Regions from separate parts of the Cedecea sp. B1(4) genome, predicted to be linked through region 2. Evidence: predicted binding sites of a transcription regulator. Region 2 holds the regulator's gene; each other region holds the start of a gene.

What was found. The regulator CRP, encoded in region 2, controls carbon source genes, mostly activating them, when cyclic AMP is high. The targets are predictions, from matches to a motif close to ATGTGANNNNNNTCACAT.
Region 1: the regulator CRP is predicted to act here: its motif matches at 2,953-2,970, upstream of bhsA (multiple stress resistance protein BhsA).
Region 3: the regulator CRP is predicted to act here: its motif matches at 1,662-1,679, upstream of drpB (cell division protein DrpB).

Annotation. Positions count from the first base shown of each region.
Region 1 covers NZ_JCAHMZ010000001.1:272,887-278,338, forward strand. Annotated here, with positions in the region: gene ACR6JA_RS01305 (MFS transporter) at 1-1,087, shown strand, start outside; gene ACR6JA_RS01310 (siderophore-interacting protein) at 1,103-1,993, shown strand; gene ACR6JA_RS01315 (TetR/AcrR family transcriptional regulator) at 2,160-2,795, opposite strand; gene bhsA (multiple stress resistance protein BhsA) at 3,043-3,300, shown strand; gene ldtC (L,D-transpeptidase LdtC) at 3,559-4,533, opposite strand; gene mfd (transcription-repair coupling factor) at 4,683-5,452, opposite strand, start outside.
Region 2 covers NZ_JCAHMZ010000007.1:12,640-18,091, forward strand. Annotated here, with positions in the region: gene ACR6JA_RS15410 (LysE family translocator) at 1-169, opposite strand, end outside; gene ACR6JA_RS15415 (hydrolase) at 230-1,246, shown strand; gene ACR6JA_RS15420 (YheU family protein) at 1,248-1,466, shown strand; gene ACR6JA_RS15425 (phosphoribulokinase) at 1,557-2,426, shown strand; gene ACR6JA_RS15430 (OsmC family protein) at 2,462-2,866, opposite strand; gene crp (cAMP-activated global transcriptional regulator CRP) at 3,179-3,811, shown strand; gene ACR6JA_RS15440 (YccS/YhfK family putative transporter) at 3,874-5,452, shown strand, end outside.
Region 3 covers NZ_JCAHMZ010000002.1:96,391-101,842, reverse strand. Annotated here, with positions in the region: gene ACR6JA_RS03900 (PTS fructose transporter subunit IIC) at 1-295, opposite strand, end outside; gene ACR6JA_RS03895 (PTS fructose transporter subunit IIB) at 288-602, opposite strand; gene drpB (cell division protein DrpB) at 1,322-1,594, opposite strand; gene mgtA (magnesium-translocating P-type ATPase) at 3,087-5,452, shown strand, end outside.

The DNA.
Region 1 (5,452 bases), on a different contig from region 2:
GCAGACACATCTGAGCCTGTCCGTCTGGGCGGCATTGCTAACGCTTGGGTCGATGCTGTTTTTACCGTCCTCTCCGTGGTGGGGGAAACAGATCGCGCGCCTCGGCAGTAAGCCCGTGGTGCTTTGGGCGCTGGGAGGCTATGGCGCAAGCTTTATGCTGCTGGGACTTGGCTGCCTGCTGCTGGCCGCGGATGCGGTCGCGGGTTACATCGGATTGGGCATATTGATTGTGGCGCGGATTATCTACGGGTTGACCGTGTCGGCGATGGTTCCGGCCTGCCAGGTCTGGGCGCTGCAGCGTGCCGGGGAAGGAAAGCGCATGGCGGCGCTGGCCACGATCAGCTCAGGGCTAAGCAGCGGGCGCTTGTTTGGCCCGCTTTGCGCCGCCGGCATGTTAGCGATTCATCCGCTTGCGCCGTTGGGACTTCTGATGGTCGCCCCGCTGCTGGCGCTGGTGATGCTGTTGCGTCTGCCGGGCACGCCGCCGCAGCCCGCAGCCGAGCGTAAAAGCGCTCGGCTGCGGGCGGACTGCCTGCCTTATCTGCTTTGCGCTTTGCTGCTTTCGGCCTCAGTCAGCCTGATGCAGCTGGGGCTCTCTCCGGCGCTTACCCGCCAGTTTGCCACGGATACCGCCGCGATTAGCCATCAGGTTGCCTGGCTGCTGAGCTTGGCCGCGGTGGCCTCGCTCTCCGCGCAGTTCGGCGTTCTCCGGCCACAGCGCCTGACGCCGATGGCGCTGCTGTTGAGCGCCGGGCTGATGATGATCGTTGGCCTGGCGATGATGATTTCCGTCCAGCTGTGGCTGTTTTACGTCGGCTGCGCGGTACTGTCGTTTGGGGCCGCGCTGGCGACCCCGGCCTATCAACTGCTGCTGAACGATAAACTTGCCGATGGTGCAGGGGCCGGCTGGGTGGCGACCAGCCACACTCTGGGCTACGGGCTTTGCGCCATGCTGGTGCCGCTGGTATCAAAAACCGGGGCCGAGGCGGCGCTGATTATGGTGGCCTTTTTAGCCGCCGTGTTATTTACCGTGGTGTCCGGCGTTATCTGGCGCAGCCGCCACCGTTCACGTCATTCTGTCATTTAAGCGTAAGGAAAAGTTATGGCTGGAGTTCAGGGCTATCGCCTGTTTAACGTTCAACTGGCGCGGAAAACGGCCGTGTCGCCTTCGCTGCTGAGCCTGGTATTTAGCGGGCCTGATGTGGCGCAGATGAAATGTGATTCGCCGGATCAGCGTATTAAAATGCTGTTTCCGTCCGAAGACGGAACGCCGCCGTCGCTGCCTGCCGAAGGGCAGTGGTACCAGATTGCCCAGGGGATGCCAAAAGAGAAGCGCCCGGTGATCCGCACCTATACGCTGCGCCATGTCGATCCTGCCCGTCAGGAAGTGACGGTAGAATTTGTCAGCCACGGCACTGAAGGTCCGGCCTCCGCGTGGGCGATTAATTCTGTTCCCGGCGATGCTATCCAGATTGTGGCCCCGAACGCCGCCCACCCGGAAGACAGCGGCGGCTATGAATGGACGCCGCCTGCCGGGCTGCGAAATGCGCTGATTATCGCTGATGAGACGGCTTTACCCGCCGCACGAGGCATTCTGGAAATGCTGGCTCGCCAGGCTCAGCCGCCAAAAATACAGGCCTTTTTTGAGGTGCCGGACGAAGGGGACTGCGTGGACTTAAGCGCCTATGGCTTCGCCGAGATTAACTGGCTGCCGCGCAAAACCGTCTCTGCCACCCACGGCGAATGCCTGATTCAGGCGGTAAAAATGCAGGCGAGGGTGCCGGAAAGCGGCCATCACGAAGCTGTCCAGGAAGAGGCCGAAGGCGAACTGCTGTGGGATAAAGCCACCAGCGGCAGCAACGAGTTTTACGGCTGGGTAGCGGCGGAGTCGACGGTGGTTAAGCTGCTGCGCCGCCATTTGATTGGCGAACGTGGCGTTGAGCACGAAGCCATTAACTTTATGGCCTACTGGGCGAAAGGGCGAGTGCGTTAATATACTCGTCATACTTCAAGCTGCAGGTGCGTTGCCTGCACCTGCTCACCTCTGTCACATAGTTAGCTATGCTCCTGAGGATTCCCACTCTTGACGCCTTCCTGCAACTCGAATTGTTTAGAGAATTGTTTAGAGTATAGATAAGGCGGCCATTGGCCGCCCTGGATCAGATCTTCTTCAACTGCGGCATCAACATCACCGTGGTTTTCACAATCTGCATTAACTCTTCATAGCTGGCGTTCTCGCGGGCGCTGACCGACATCCCCTGAATGATGCAGCACAGGTATTTTGCCAAGCAGCGAATGTTACGTTCCGCCGGGATCTCGCCTTTTTGCTGGCGCATTTCAAGGAAACGCACCAGCGTTTGCTCCTGCACGGCATGGCGGGCTTTAATCGTTGCGGCGATGTCTTCCGACGACGCGGCCAGCACGGATGAGGTGCAAATGATAAAGCAACCAGCGGGCGTGCTCTTATCGGTAAAACATTGCGCGACCGCGGAAAGATAGTTCTCCAGCGCGGCTTCCATGGTCTGCTCTTCACAAAACAGGCAGGCCTCGTGCTTCGCCGCAAAGCGCGCGATATAGCGATCCAGCACCGCGCGGAACAGGCCTTCTTTGTTGATGAACTCCGCGTAGAGCGTTGGGGCCTTTGCCCCGGTGGCTTCTACCAGATGCGCCATGGATGTTGCTTCATAGCCATGCTGCCAGAAGAGTGTCATGGCCTTGTCGAGTGCTGCTTCCCTGTCAAACACTTTTGGACGGCCACGGCTTTTTTTGCTGCAACTTAAAGTCTCGGTTGCCATACCTGCCGTTTAACCTCTGTCTAATTAGTGAACACTTATTATAAAAATAATCGGCGGCGGTAGCCAGTGCCACGTTATGAAAAATAATTATTTCTTATCACAATGAAAAATAGCGCTTTTTTTAATTAATTAACGGTCGTTATTAAAATGTGTTGACGTGTGACGTGGATCACGATTATGATTTAGTTATCGATCGTTAACTAATTAAGTTTAACGACCTAACATTCACCTGCTTAGGACCTGAATCATGAAAACCTTAACTACTCTGTTCGCTGCCGCCGTGATTAGCTCAATCTCATTTGCAAGCTTTGCGGCTGTAGAAGTCTCCGCTACGCCTGCCGGCCAGCAAAAAGTCGGCACCATCAGCGCCGATGCGGGCAGCAACCTCTCTTCCCTGGAAGAACAGCTGGCCGCGAAGGCCGATGCAATGGGCGCTAAATCGTTCCGTATTACCTCCGTTAACGGTCCGAACACCCTGCACGGTACTGCCGTCATCTATAAATAAGCCAGACGTTAACCCTCAATACGTTTGACCTTATTCGTTATATGCCACTGCAAGCAAAAGGCCCTGTCTTTCGACAGGGCCTTCATGCTTAAACAAAGAAGGAAAAAGCGTGGTTTTTCCTTCTTTGTGGTTATCAGCCGAAAATCAATGAATTGATTTTCCTGGTTTTTAAGATGAAAGCACATGCAAGTATGTGTCTGTCATCAGGTTTAAGCCCTGTCGAAAGACAGGGCTTTTTTTTACGCCTGAAGATTTAACTCAGATTTCGTTGTTCGACTGGTCAGCGGCATGGGCACTGACGTTGACCGGCATCCCGGAACGGTGCTCCATGGCCTGTTCCATCACCTGCGCATCGGTTTTAGGTGCGTTGCGGAACTGCGTCATCTGCTCGTTCAGTACAATCGGCAGAACTTTCGGGTCATCATCAATCGCTTTGGACAGCGGCTGGTGAACTTCAACCAGGCGAGAGCCGTCTGGCTCAACGGACGCTTTGATTGGCGTGTTGATGATACGCACTGAAGTGCCGACCGGGACCGTGTTAAACAGCGCTTTGATATCGCCGTCGCGCAGGCGGATACAGCCGGAGCTGACGCGCATACCGATACCGAAGTCGGCGTTGGTGCCGTGTAGCAGGTAAACGCCGCCGAACGCTGCCAGGCGAATCGCGTGGTGCCCCATTGGGTTATCCGGCCCGGCAGGAACCACGGCCGGGAGCTTAATGCCCTGCGCCAGGTAACGCGCGCGAATATTGGCCGTTGGTGTCCAGGTCGGGTTGGCCCGTTTGTCGGAAATCTTGGTCACCATCGTCGGGGTCAACGTGTCTCCGCCCAGTTGGCCAATGCCAATCGGGTAAACGGTGACGCTGTTTTTCCCTGCCGGGAAATAATACAGACGCAGTTCGGCGAGGTTAATCACAATCCCCTCGCGTGGGACATCTGGCAGCAGCATCTGGCGCGGGATGGTCAGCACGCTCCCGGCGCGGGGCACATAAGGATCCACGCCCGGGTTGGCCTGCAGCAACGCCAGGAAACCGACGTTGTACTTTTTGGCAATGGCCTCCAGCGAGCCGCCGTCGTTTTCAACCTGATGGAACAGGTTTTTGCCGATCAGGCGGCTGTTAGCGGCGGGAAGCGGATAATCGTTAGCGCTGGCGGGCAGCGCCATGGCCGCGGCACCCAGTAAGGCTGCGGCGGTAAACCAGCGGCGGAAAGACAAAGTATGCGATGCAAACATAGCTTAAACCCTGCGATGTAATGGCTAATTTTTGAGGCAGATAAACGCCAATTATCGCTGAGCTGCGTGTCGGGAAGTCCTGGGGATTGCAAAGAGTGTGTAAATGTCACAGAAAATTGCGCCTTACCGGGCGGTAAGGCGCAGAGGCGTCAGGCCGCGGCGTTTTCCGCCAGGCTGCGCATAAAGTTACGCACCCATTCCATGCGTGTTTTTCTGTCCTCAAGCGCCTGGAAGAACTTCAGTCGGGTAGGGCCGTCAAGGCGGTAATGCTGCGGCTGCTTCTGCAGCAGGCCAATCAGCCACACAGGATCAACGTGGTTTTTCTCCGCGAACTCGATGGTGCCGCCTTTTTCATTGCCCTCAATCTTACGCACGCCCAGCTTCTGTGCCTGCTGGCGCAGCGCGGCGATATCCAGCAGATTACGTGCCGCATCCGGCAGCAGGCCAAATCGGTCGATAAGCTCGACTTTTAGCTCGTCCAGCTCGTGCTCGCCTTTGGCGCTGGCGATGCGTTTGTAGAACGACAGGCGCGTATTGACATCGGGAATAAAATCATCCGGCAGCAGGGCGGGCATTCGCAGCTCGACCTCTGTCTGGCTGTTGGTGAGATCTTCCAGCGAGGGCTCGCGGCCCTCTTTCAGCGCATCGACGGCGTTTTCCAGCAGCTCCATGTACAGCGAGAAGCCGATAGTTTCCATCTGCCCGCTCTGATCCTCCCCCAGCAGCTCGCCCGCGCCGCGAATTTCCAGGTCGTGGGTGGCTAACGCGAACCCGGCACCTAAATCTTCCAGCGAGGCGATCGCCTCCAGGCGTTTTTGCGCGTCTGTGGTCATTGCCTTCGGGTGCGGCGTCAGCAGCCAGGCATAGGCCTGGTGGTGAGAACGCCCGACGCGGCCACGCAGCTGGTGAAGCTGCGCCA
Region 2 (5,452 bases):
CAAGCACTAAAATGCACTGCATCCCGAGCATGATGCCAATCATCAGCGGCAGGCTGCGGAAGAAACCGTAATTCGCCCCGGATGCGGTAAGTAGCGTATTATTAGGGCCAGGTGTGATGGCGGCGACCCAGAGAAAGCCCAGCATCGAAAGAAAAAGCGTTAAGTCCATGAATTGGGTGCTCCACACCCGAAGAATAATTAGCGAACTAAACGAAACTAACAGTGTGATATGGCCAGTACAAGTCCTTTAGAATTGAATATTCATCATGATGAAGGTGACGATTTCCGCCCGATGCGCGGACTCAGTAACCCGCATCTGCAAACCATGATCCCACGTTTGATTCGTCGTCGAATCAATTTCAAACCCCACTGGCAGCGACTGGATATGCCGGACGGGGATTTTGTCGATCTTGCGTGGAGCGAAGATCCGCAAACCGCTATGCACAAACCTCGCCTGGTCGTGTTTCACGGACTGGAAGGCAGCCTCCACAGCCCCTATGCTCACGGCATGATAGAAGCGGCGAAAAAACGCGGCTGGCTGGGCGTGGTGATGCATTTTCGCGGCTGCAGCGGCGTGCCGAACCGTAAAGAACGCATTTATCACTCCGGCGAAACCGAAGACGGCACTTACTTTCTCGAATGGTTAAATCAGCGCTACGGTGAAGTCCCCACCGCCGCAGTTGGTTTTTCGCTGGGTGGGAACATGCTCGCCTGCCTGATGGCAAAACAGGGCGCTGCCTGCACGCTGAAAGCAGGCGTGATTGTTTCCGCCCCGCTGATGCTTGAGCAGTGTTGCTACCACATGGAGCAGGGCTTCTCGCGCGTCTACCAGCATTACCTGCTGAATCTGCTGAAGAAAAATGCCGCCCGTAAGCTGAAGAGCTACCCTGGCTCGCTGCCTATCGACCTCCGCAAGCTGAAAAGCCTGCGCCGCATTCGCGAGTTCGATGACTTAATTACCTCGAAGATCCATGGCTTTGCCGACGCGCTGGACTACTATCGCCAGTGCAGCGCCATGCCGCTTTTGCCGGAAATTGCCGCTCCGACGCTGATTATCCACGCCAAAGACGACCCGTTTATGGATCACCACGTCATCCCGGATCGCGAAACGCTGCCGCCCAATATCCACTACCAGCTCACGACTTACGGCGGCCATGTTGGCTTTGTCGGCGGGACTCTGCTGCGCCCACAGATGTGGCTTGAGCAGCGCATTCCCGATTGGCTAACCCGCTTCCTGGACCACTGAAATGATCATTCCCTGGCAAGATCTCGACCCTGAAACGCTCGACAATTTGATTGAATCTTTTGTATTACGGGAAGGCACCGATTATGGTGAGCAGGAGCGCTCGTTGACGCAAAAAGTCGCCGACGTGAAGCGCCAGTTACAAAACGGCGAGGCCGTGCTGGTTTGGTCTGAACTCCATGAAACGGTGAACATTATGCCGCGCGGGCAGTTTCGCGGCTGACCGCTGACTGGCAGGGTGATCTATACTGGCTGAAAAGTATAACAAGCAGATACAGATCTCTTTTCCGATCCCTCACGGAGTTTTCACCCTATGTCAGCCAAACACCCGGTTATTGCGGTCACAGGTTCCAGCGGCGCCGGTACCACGACCACCAGCCTCGCTTTCCGCAAGATTTTCCAGCAGCTCAACCTGCGCGCCGCCGAAGTTGAAGGCGACAGTTTCCACCGCTATACCCGCCCGGAAATGGACATGGCCATCCGCAAGGCACGCGATGCTGGCCGCCATATTAGTTACTTTGGGCCAGACGCCAACGACTTCGGGTTACTGGAACGAACTTTTATCGAATACGGCCAGACCGGCAAAGGGCAAGCACGTAAATACCTGCATACCTACGATGAAGCGGTGCCGTGGAACCAAGTGCCGGGCACTTTTACGCCCTGGCAGCCGCTCCCGGAGCCCACTGACGTCCTGTTTTACGAAGGCCTGCACGGCGGTGTAGTCACCCCTCAACATAACGTCGCCGACTGCGTCGATTTACTGGTAGGCGTGGTGCCCATCGTTAACCTGGAATGGATTCAGAAACTGGTGCGCGATACCAGCGAACGCGGCCATTCACGGGAAGCGGTGATGGATTCCGTAGTGCGATCCATGGACGATTACATCAACTTCATTACGCCGCAGTTCTCACGTACCCATATCAACTTCCAGCGCGTTCCGACCGTAGACACCTCTAACCCGTTTGCCGCGCGAGCCATTCCGTCGCTGGACGAAAGCTTCGTGGTCATTCACTTCCGTGGGCTGGACGACATCGACTTCCCTTATCTGCTGGCGATGTTGCAGGGGTCGTTTATCTCCCACATCAATACATTGGTGGTACCGGGCGGGAAAATGGGGCTGGCGATGGAGCTGATCATGGCCCCGCTGGTGCAGCGGCTGGCGGAAGGCAGGAAAATTGCCTGATAGCGTGAGGGCGGCTTTACACCGCCCTTTTCTACTTACGCTTCAATAATTTCGTAGCTGTGGCTAATCTCGGCGGCTTTCTCCAGCATCAACGTCACCGAGCAATATTTCTCTGCGGTCAGCTCAACGGCGCGGGCAACCGCGCTTTCTTTCAGCTCTTTCCCGGTCACAACAAAATGCAGATGGATGCGGGTAAACAGACGCGGTGCTTCTTCACGACGTTCGGAAGTCAGTTTCACCTCACAATCCGTCACATCATGGCGGCCTTTTTGCAGAATCGACACCACGTCAATTGAGCTACAACCGCCCGCGGCCATCAGCAGCATTTCCATCGGGCTTGGCGCTTTATCCCCGGAGTTACCGTCCATCAGAACTTGGTGGCCAGAAGCGGATTCGCCGAGGAAGGTCATGCCTTCCACCCATTTAACACGTGCCTGCATTTTACCTACTCCCGTAATAAAAATTTCTTTCAGATTACGCGTCTACGTGAAAACTGGCAACGTAAGGCGATCCAGGTCATGCTGAAACGAGACAATACAAGACACTAACCAAAAGCTATGCTAAAACAATCCGGATGCTGCTGCGATACAGAGACGTTTATGCCGTAAGCAGAGGAAACGACTAATTACAGGCCGCAGGGTTAACCTGCCCGCCAGCTCCCAGGGCTTGGGAAAATTTCACGATTGCAACGCCAGACAAGAGGTTCCACGTCTTGTCTTTGGTAGCCAGTTTATAACAGAGGATAACCGCGCATGGTGCTTGGCAAACCGCAAACAGACCCGACTCTCGAATGGTTCTTGTCTCATTGCCACATTCATAAGTATCCGTCGAAGAGCACGCTGATTCACCAGGGTGAAAAGGCGGAGACGCTGTACTACATCGTCAAAGGCTCCGTAGCTGTTCTGATTAAAGATGAAGAAGGCAAGGAGATGATCCTTTCTTATCTGAATCAGGGTGATTTCATTGGTGAATTAGGTTTATTCGAAGAAGGTCAGGAGCGTAGCGCCTGGGTTCGTGCCAAAACAGCCTGTGAAGTAGCTGAAATTTCCTATAAAAAATTCCGTCAGCTGATTCAGGTCAACCCGGATATCCTGATGCGTCTTTCTTCCCAGATGGCGCGCCGCCTGCAGGTGACTTCTGAGAAAGTTGGCAACCTTGCCTTCCTCGACGTGACCGGCCGCATCGCTCAGACGCTGCTTAACCTGGCTAAACAGCCGGATGCCATGACCCACCCGGACGGGATGCAAATCAAAATCACCCGCCAGGAAATCGGTCAGATCGTGGGCTGCTCCCGCGAAACCGTTGGCCGTATTCTGAAAATGCTGGAAGATCAGAACCTCATTTCCGCCCACGGTAAAACGATTGTCGTTTACGGCACCCGTTAATTAGCCCTTATAAAGGCGTGTCGCTTCGGTAACACGCCTTTTTTGTCTCTACAATTCAGGCTATGTGGAAGAGATTAATTTACCACCCGGAAGTTAACTACGCGCTGCGGCAAACGCTGGTGCTGTGTCTTCCCGTGGCTGTCGGCCTGCTGCTTGGCAGCCTGCAAAACGGCCTGCTCTTCTCGTTAGTTCCCGCCTGCTGCAACATTGCCGGGCTGGACACACCACACAAACGCTTCTTCAAACGTTTGATTATAGGCGGCAGCCTGTTCGCCCTCAGCAGCCTTATCCTGCAGCTTCTGCTGCTCTATACCCACATCCCGCTGCCGGCAATATTGATCGTCATGGCTCTGCTGCTCGGCGTGACGGCGGAAATCAGTTCACTTCACGCTCGCCTGCTGCCCGCATCGCTGATCGCCGCTATTTTTACGCTCAGCATGGCCGGTAACATGCCTATATGGAAACCGATGGTGCTCTATATCTTCGGTACCATCTGGTACGGCGCTTTCAACTGGTTCTGGTTCCGGCTTTGGCGCGAACAGCCGCTCAGGGAGTCGCTCAGCCTGCTGTACCGCCAATTGGCAGATTACTGCGAAGCAAAATACAGCCTGCTGACCCAGCATACCGACCCGGAAAAAGCGCTGCCGCCGCTGCTGGCCCGCCAACAAAAAGCCGTCGATCTGATCACCACCTGCTATCAGCAGCTGCATATGCTATCGGCCAACCAGCAAAACGGCTACAAGCGTCTATTACGCGCTTTCCAGGTTGCGCTGGATCTGCAGGAACACATTTCGGTAAGCCTGCACCAGCCTGAAGAGGTGCAAAAACTGGTCGAGCAAAGCCATGCCGAGGCGGTGATCCGCTGGAATGCCCAAACCATCGCCGCGCGCCTGCGCGTGCTGGCAGACGATATTCTTTATCACCGCTATCCAACGCGCTTTACCATGGATAAGCAGATCGACGCCCTGGAAAAAATAGCTCGCCAGAACCCGGACAATCCAGTGGGGCAGTTCTGCCATTACCACTTCAGCCGCATTGCCCGGGTACTGAAAACCCAGCGGCCGCTGTACGTGAGGGATTTAATGGAGGACAGGGAACGCCGTTTACCGTTTTTCCCGGCCCTGAAAAGCTATCTCTCGTTCAAATCCTCCGCTTTGCGCAGCTCCGCGCGCTTAGGTGTGATGTTGACCATTGCCAGCCTGCTGGGCTCCTTCTTACACCTGCCAAAGCCGTATTGGATCCTAATGACGGTGATGTTCGTGACGCAAAACGGCTACGGTGCAACGCGGGTGCGCATTGTTCACAGGGCGGCAGGCACCATGGCAGGGCTGTGTATCGCGGGTATCACCCTGCACTTCCACGTCCCGGACAGCTACACCCTGCTGGCGATGTTAATGATTACGCTGGTGAGCTACCTGTTTATCCGCAAAAGCTACGGCTGGGCCACCATTGGCTTTACCGTCACGGCGGTATATACCCTGCAGCTCATTACCCTCAGCGCCGAGAGTTACATCATTCCCAGGCTCATAGACACTCTTCTTGGCTGCCTGATCGCCTTTGGCGGCATGATCTGGCTGTGGCCACAGTGGCAAACCGGCCTATTGCGTCAGAACGCCCACGACGCGCTGGAGGCAGATCAGG
Region 3 (5,452 bases), on a different contig from region 2:
GCTTATTGGCGATGGCAAAGCTGATATACCCGGCGACCACCGGCAGCATCAGCGACAGCGCCAGGCCACCAAATCCATCGAATTTATGCAGCATCTGCACAATGATGCTCGCCGCCTGAGCATGGCTGGCATCCCAGATATTTTCGATGCCGTAGAGCGAAGCACCGATGCGCGCGATACCCATGATCACCGCCCCGGCAATGACAAACGGCAGCATCCATGACACCCCGGTCATAATGGCATTTTTGACCTCTTTGCCGGTCGACATCCCCGCCTCTGCCTTGAGTTTAGCCATTTGCTATCTCCGCCTCTATCGCCTCAAACACGGCCTCGCCAAACTTTATCGGGTCGGCCACGCTGCACTCCAGTTTCATCATGCCGTCAAAACGTTCTTTGCCGGTAATCGCCACATCCGTGGCGAGAATCACCGCATCGGCCCGGGCAAGATCGTCGGCGGTAATTTCGTTTTCGACACCCATGCTGCCCTGCGTTTCGACTTTCACTTCATGCCCACGCCGCTGACCCACCAGGGCCAGGGCCTCCGCAGCCATGTAAGTATGGGCGACGCCCGTAGGGCAAGCTGCAACACAAATGATATACATAACAACTCCTTATCTGGCTGAAGAAAGGCAATAAAAAAAGCACAATGGCTGAAAAGCGCATTGTGCTTTGGGGGCGAACATGGGCCAGCATCGCGGCGTCCCCGGCATCACCGCCGGCGTGAAGACACATCATCAGCTGATGCAGGCTGGAAATACGGCACATGAACGAAAGTTCATAGCGTTTGCGAACGGCCAGACGGCGCGGACGCACAACGGTATGTTCCCTTTTTAATGACGGAGAATGCGAATAGCGAAGCGAATGATATAAAACCTCAGCGCTACACCAGAGCCGGGACCAATTTACGGCACAAACGTTATCCAGCGAATCAGAATAAACGGCGTCGTCTTTTTCCAGTTCGCTCACGCTATTAAACCAGCAGCTATTATTCAACCAAACGCGCGCCCTGCTGCCGAACATCGGCAACATAGTGCGAACAAGCGTTATGATTCGAACAATATAAATGTGCATAGTTTTCCCCATAAATCTTCCCGCAGTGTAGACAGTTCGAAAAATAACAAACGTGACTTTACGCACAGTTATATAAATACGATAAACCCTCTTTTTAATGAGGAATAAATAGTATTGCATCGCAGAGAAAAATTAAATGATGCCGGTAAAGAGCATGAAATAAATAGGCTAGCTTCAGCGGGAGTTTTACAGCGGGAAGGTATCCAGCCTGAGCCACGCAAAAGCAGGTGGCTCATCGGGCAATCTGGTTTCAACGCAGCCGGTTTTCTCTGGCGCTAACAGGATAAGCACGCGGCCTTGTGTACCATGCTATCCAGCCCAGCACCGCCGCAACGGACCCGAGCACCAGCAACCCCATCAGCGCTCCGAGGAGTTTACCGCTAAAGGTGCCTAAATCGCCGCTGGTTACCCCGCTGACGACCCAAAAATAACGCACCATCGCCCAAACGATGTACAAACAAAAAGCATAGAACAGCCACAGCGCAATTTTACCGCCGGGGCTGCGAGTTGGTTTCGCATCCATAACGTTCGACCTAACTTTTCAACTGAAACAAAAACGGGTTGTCGACGGCAGTTCCCCCGCCGCCTGAATGTGATTTTTATCACACTCGCGCGCTAGATGAACCGCCAGAAGCGTTAAACTTTGTTTCAAATCAAAGCCTGTGGGGCAGAAATCGGCCTTGCCAGAGGAGTTTGATTTAGTTTAAGGAAAATATTAATGGTGACGATGTCTCTCGCCGGATGGGGTGTTTATGTTCTGTTTGTCTCGTAGTCCCACATATCCAGGCTTATGTGGGGTCGGCTAAGGTTCAGTTCACCTCAAGTACAGATTTATATGGAGCACCCGCACCGGTTCACGGCTCAGGCGGGGTTGAGCTGTCGGGAACAGCGAAAGAGAGCGATCGTCGGGAACGAATCGCGAACGACCCCGAATGTTTGGGTGATAGCCGGTGGGTTTACCGCTTCAGCGGCGATGAGCTCACCGGGCGCCGGGGGTTGTCAGGGGGCATGGCGTAATGCCCTCTGGCACGTTCACCGGTGCAGAGACTGCATAAAAAACAGGGCGGGAAGTGAACGGAATATTCGCCGTCCCTGCATAATGGTGACTAAGACAAAACTTTCGAATGAGAGATAAAAAATACCCTTTATTCCCTTCCCTCAATATTCCCTCACTGAAATATAAACGAACACATTTAATTTCCACTCGCGGGTTGACAATAGTACTGCCCATGGGTAGATTTCACGGGCCGAAGTTGCGGCCTTTCCTAACCTGACATAAGAGACTAATGGATACTGAATTTAGTAGCTGCCCGAACATGGCCTTAATGGCGGTTCGGGAAAGTAAACATGAAATCGATTGTGATCACTTCTTCGTTTTGGTGTGTCTCGCCGGAGCCTGATGCTCTCGTGTTGTCCCACCTCGACCAGGGTTTTCACGGTCCCGAGGTGTGTTATGAACTTCAAATCTACCCTTTTTCCTGGTGTCAAAACAGTGACATCAACGCTGCGTGTCCGGCCGCCCCGCGATCGGGTGCTGTCTGCACGCAAAAAACAGTCAAACTCAATTTTCTCCTCGAAAATCAGTGAGTTGAACCAACGCATCACTAACTGGCGTGTCAGTCCTGTCACCGGCCAGCTGGAGCGTCGTTGCAGCTTCTCTGATGGCGAAGACCCTCAAAGTCGACCCTTCGTAGCCTGATTCAGCCGTTACGCCGTAGGTTCGTCTGCGCGCTATGCCGCAGCCCGCTTCCGTGCGCCACGCTGAGTTACGTCACTGTTGGTACCTGTTTATTCGCTGATGCCTTCTGGCATATTTCTCAGCAGGCATAAACACGTCCCAAGAAAAGAAAATATAAATTTCTCACCTGTTTATTTTTAATAAATAAATAGCGAGAAACCCTGTGCGAAATTAATTTAAAACCGATCGCTCATGCGACATCGGGCTATTTTCGGCCGCCCTTAATCTGGCGTTTACCCTAAAGAGTCTGCTGCCGTCCGGCGACAGGAGCACCACCATGACTGTACAAACCAAGAACCGTAATAAAAAAAGCACGCTGTCTATGCGTGCCGCCCAGGAAGCCAAAAACGGCATCGCAGAAACCCTGGTCAACCTGAACACTACCCGGGAAGGGCTGCAGGAAGCCCACGCCAGCGCCCGGCTGGAGCGGGATGGCCTGAACGAAGTTGCCCATGACAAGCCGCCTCACGCGCTGGTTCAGCTACTGATGGCATTTAACAACCCGTTTATCTACGTGCTCGGTATTCTCGCCGGGATCAGCTTCTTTACCGATTACTGGCTGCCTACCAGCCACGGCGAAGACGGCGACCTGACGACGGTGATTATCATCGGCACCATGGTGGCGCTCAGCGGCCTGGTGCGTTTCTGGCAGGAACACCGCTCGGCGAAATCTGCCGAGGCGCTAAAAGCAATGGTTCGCACCACCGCCACGGTTGTGCGTCGTGAACACGCAGGGCAAAAAGGAACCCCGCGTGAAATCCCAATGCGCGAACTAGTTGTGGGCGACATCGTGCAGCTCTATGCAGGGGATATGATCCCGGCAGACGTGCGCCTGATTGAGTCCCGGGATCTATTCATCAGCCAGGCCGTGCTGACCGGTGAAGCGCTGCCGATTGAGAAATACGACACCCTGGGCGATGTGGCGCAAAAGTCCGCGCACGATAAGGCGATCGACAGCGAAAACCTGCTGGATATCCCGAACATCTGCTTTATGGGCACCAACGTGGTGAGCGGCACCGCACAGGCTGTGGTGGTCGCAACCGGGCCACGCACTTACTTTGGCTCACTGGCGAAAGCGATTGTCGGGAGCCGCGCGCAAACGGCCTTCGACCGCGGTGTGAACAGCGTCAGCTGGCTGCTGATCCGCTTTATGCTGGTGATGGTGCCGGTGGTGTTCCTGATTAACGGCCTGATGAAAGGCGAATGGTGGGATGCCCTGCTGTTTGCCCTGGCGGTGGCCGTGGGCCTGACGCCGGAAATGCTGCCGATGATCGTCAGCGCCAACCTCGCCAAAGGCGCGGTGGCGATGGCGAAGCGTAAAGTCGTGGTTAAGCGCCTGAACGCTATTCAGAACCTGGGCGCAATGGACGTGCTATGCACCGACAAAACCGGGACGCTGACGCAGGATAAGATCATCCTCGAGCACCACGTAGGCACCAACGGGCAGAAAAACGAGTCCGTGCTGGGGCTGGCCTGGCTTAACAGCTATCACCAAAGCGGCATCAAAAACCTGATGGATCAGGCGGTCATTTACTTCTCTGACAATGAGCCAAACTTCGTTAAACCGCAGGGCTACAGCAAAGTCGACGAGATGCCGTTTGATTTCGTCCGCCGCCGCCTGTCGATTGTGGTGAAGGACAGCCAGAGCAATCACCTGCTGGTGTGCAAAGGCGCCGTGGAAGAGATGCTGAGCATTGCCACCCACATGGAAGAGAACGGCAAGGTAGTCGCGCTGGATAATCAGCGCCGTGACGCCATGCTGGCAATGACCAATGACTACAACAAAGACGGTTTCCGCGTCCTGGTGGTGGCCACTCGCGATATTCCTAAAGCCGAGGCGAAAAAACAGTACGGCACCGACGATGAGCACGACCTGATTATCCGCGGTTTCCTCACCTTCCTCGACCCACCGAAAGAGAGTGCAGGCCCGGCAATTGCTGCTCTGGTGGACATTGGCGTAGCGGTGAAAGTGCTGACCGGCGATAACGCCATCGTCACCACCCGCATCTGCCGCCAGGTCGGGCTGGAGCCGGGTGAGCCGGTACTCGGCCCGCAGATTGAGCAACTGAGCGACGCCTCCCTCCAGCAGTTGGTGGAAGAGCGCACCGTGTTTGCCAAGCTGACGCCACTGCAGAAGTCTCGCGTGCTGAAGGCGCTGCAGGCCAACGGCCATACCGTGGGCTTCCTGGGCGACGGGATTAACGACGCCCCAGCCCTGCGCGATGCCGACGTCGGTATCTCGGTCGACAGCGGCACCGATATTGCCAAGGAATCCGCCGACATCATCCTGCTGGAAAAGAGCCTGATGGTGCTGGAAGAAGGCGTGATCAAAGGCCGCGAGACTTTTGGCAACATCATGAAGTACCTGAACATGACCGCCAGCTCCAACTTCGGCAACGTGTTCTCGGTGCTGGTCGCCAGCGCATTCATCCCGTTCCTGCCGATGCTTGCGATCCAGCTGCTGCTGCAAAACCTGATGTACGACATTTCCCAGCTCGCGCTGCCGTGGGACAAAACGGACAAAGAGTTCCTGAGCAAACCGCGCAAGTGGGATGCCAAAAACATTGGCCGCTTCATGGTCTGGATTGGCCCGACGTCATCCATTTTCGACATGACCACCTTCGCGCTGATGTGGTTTGTGTT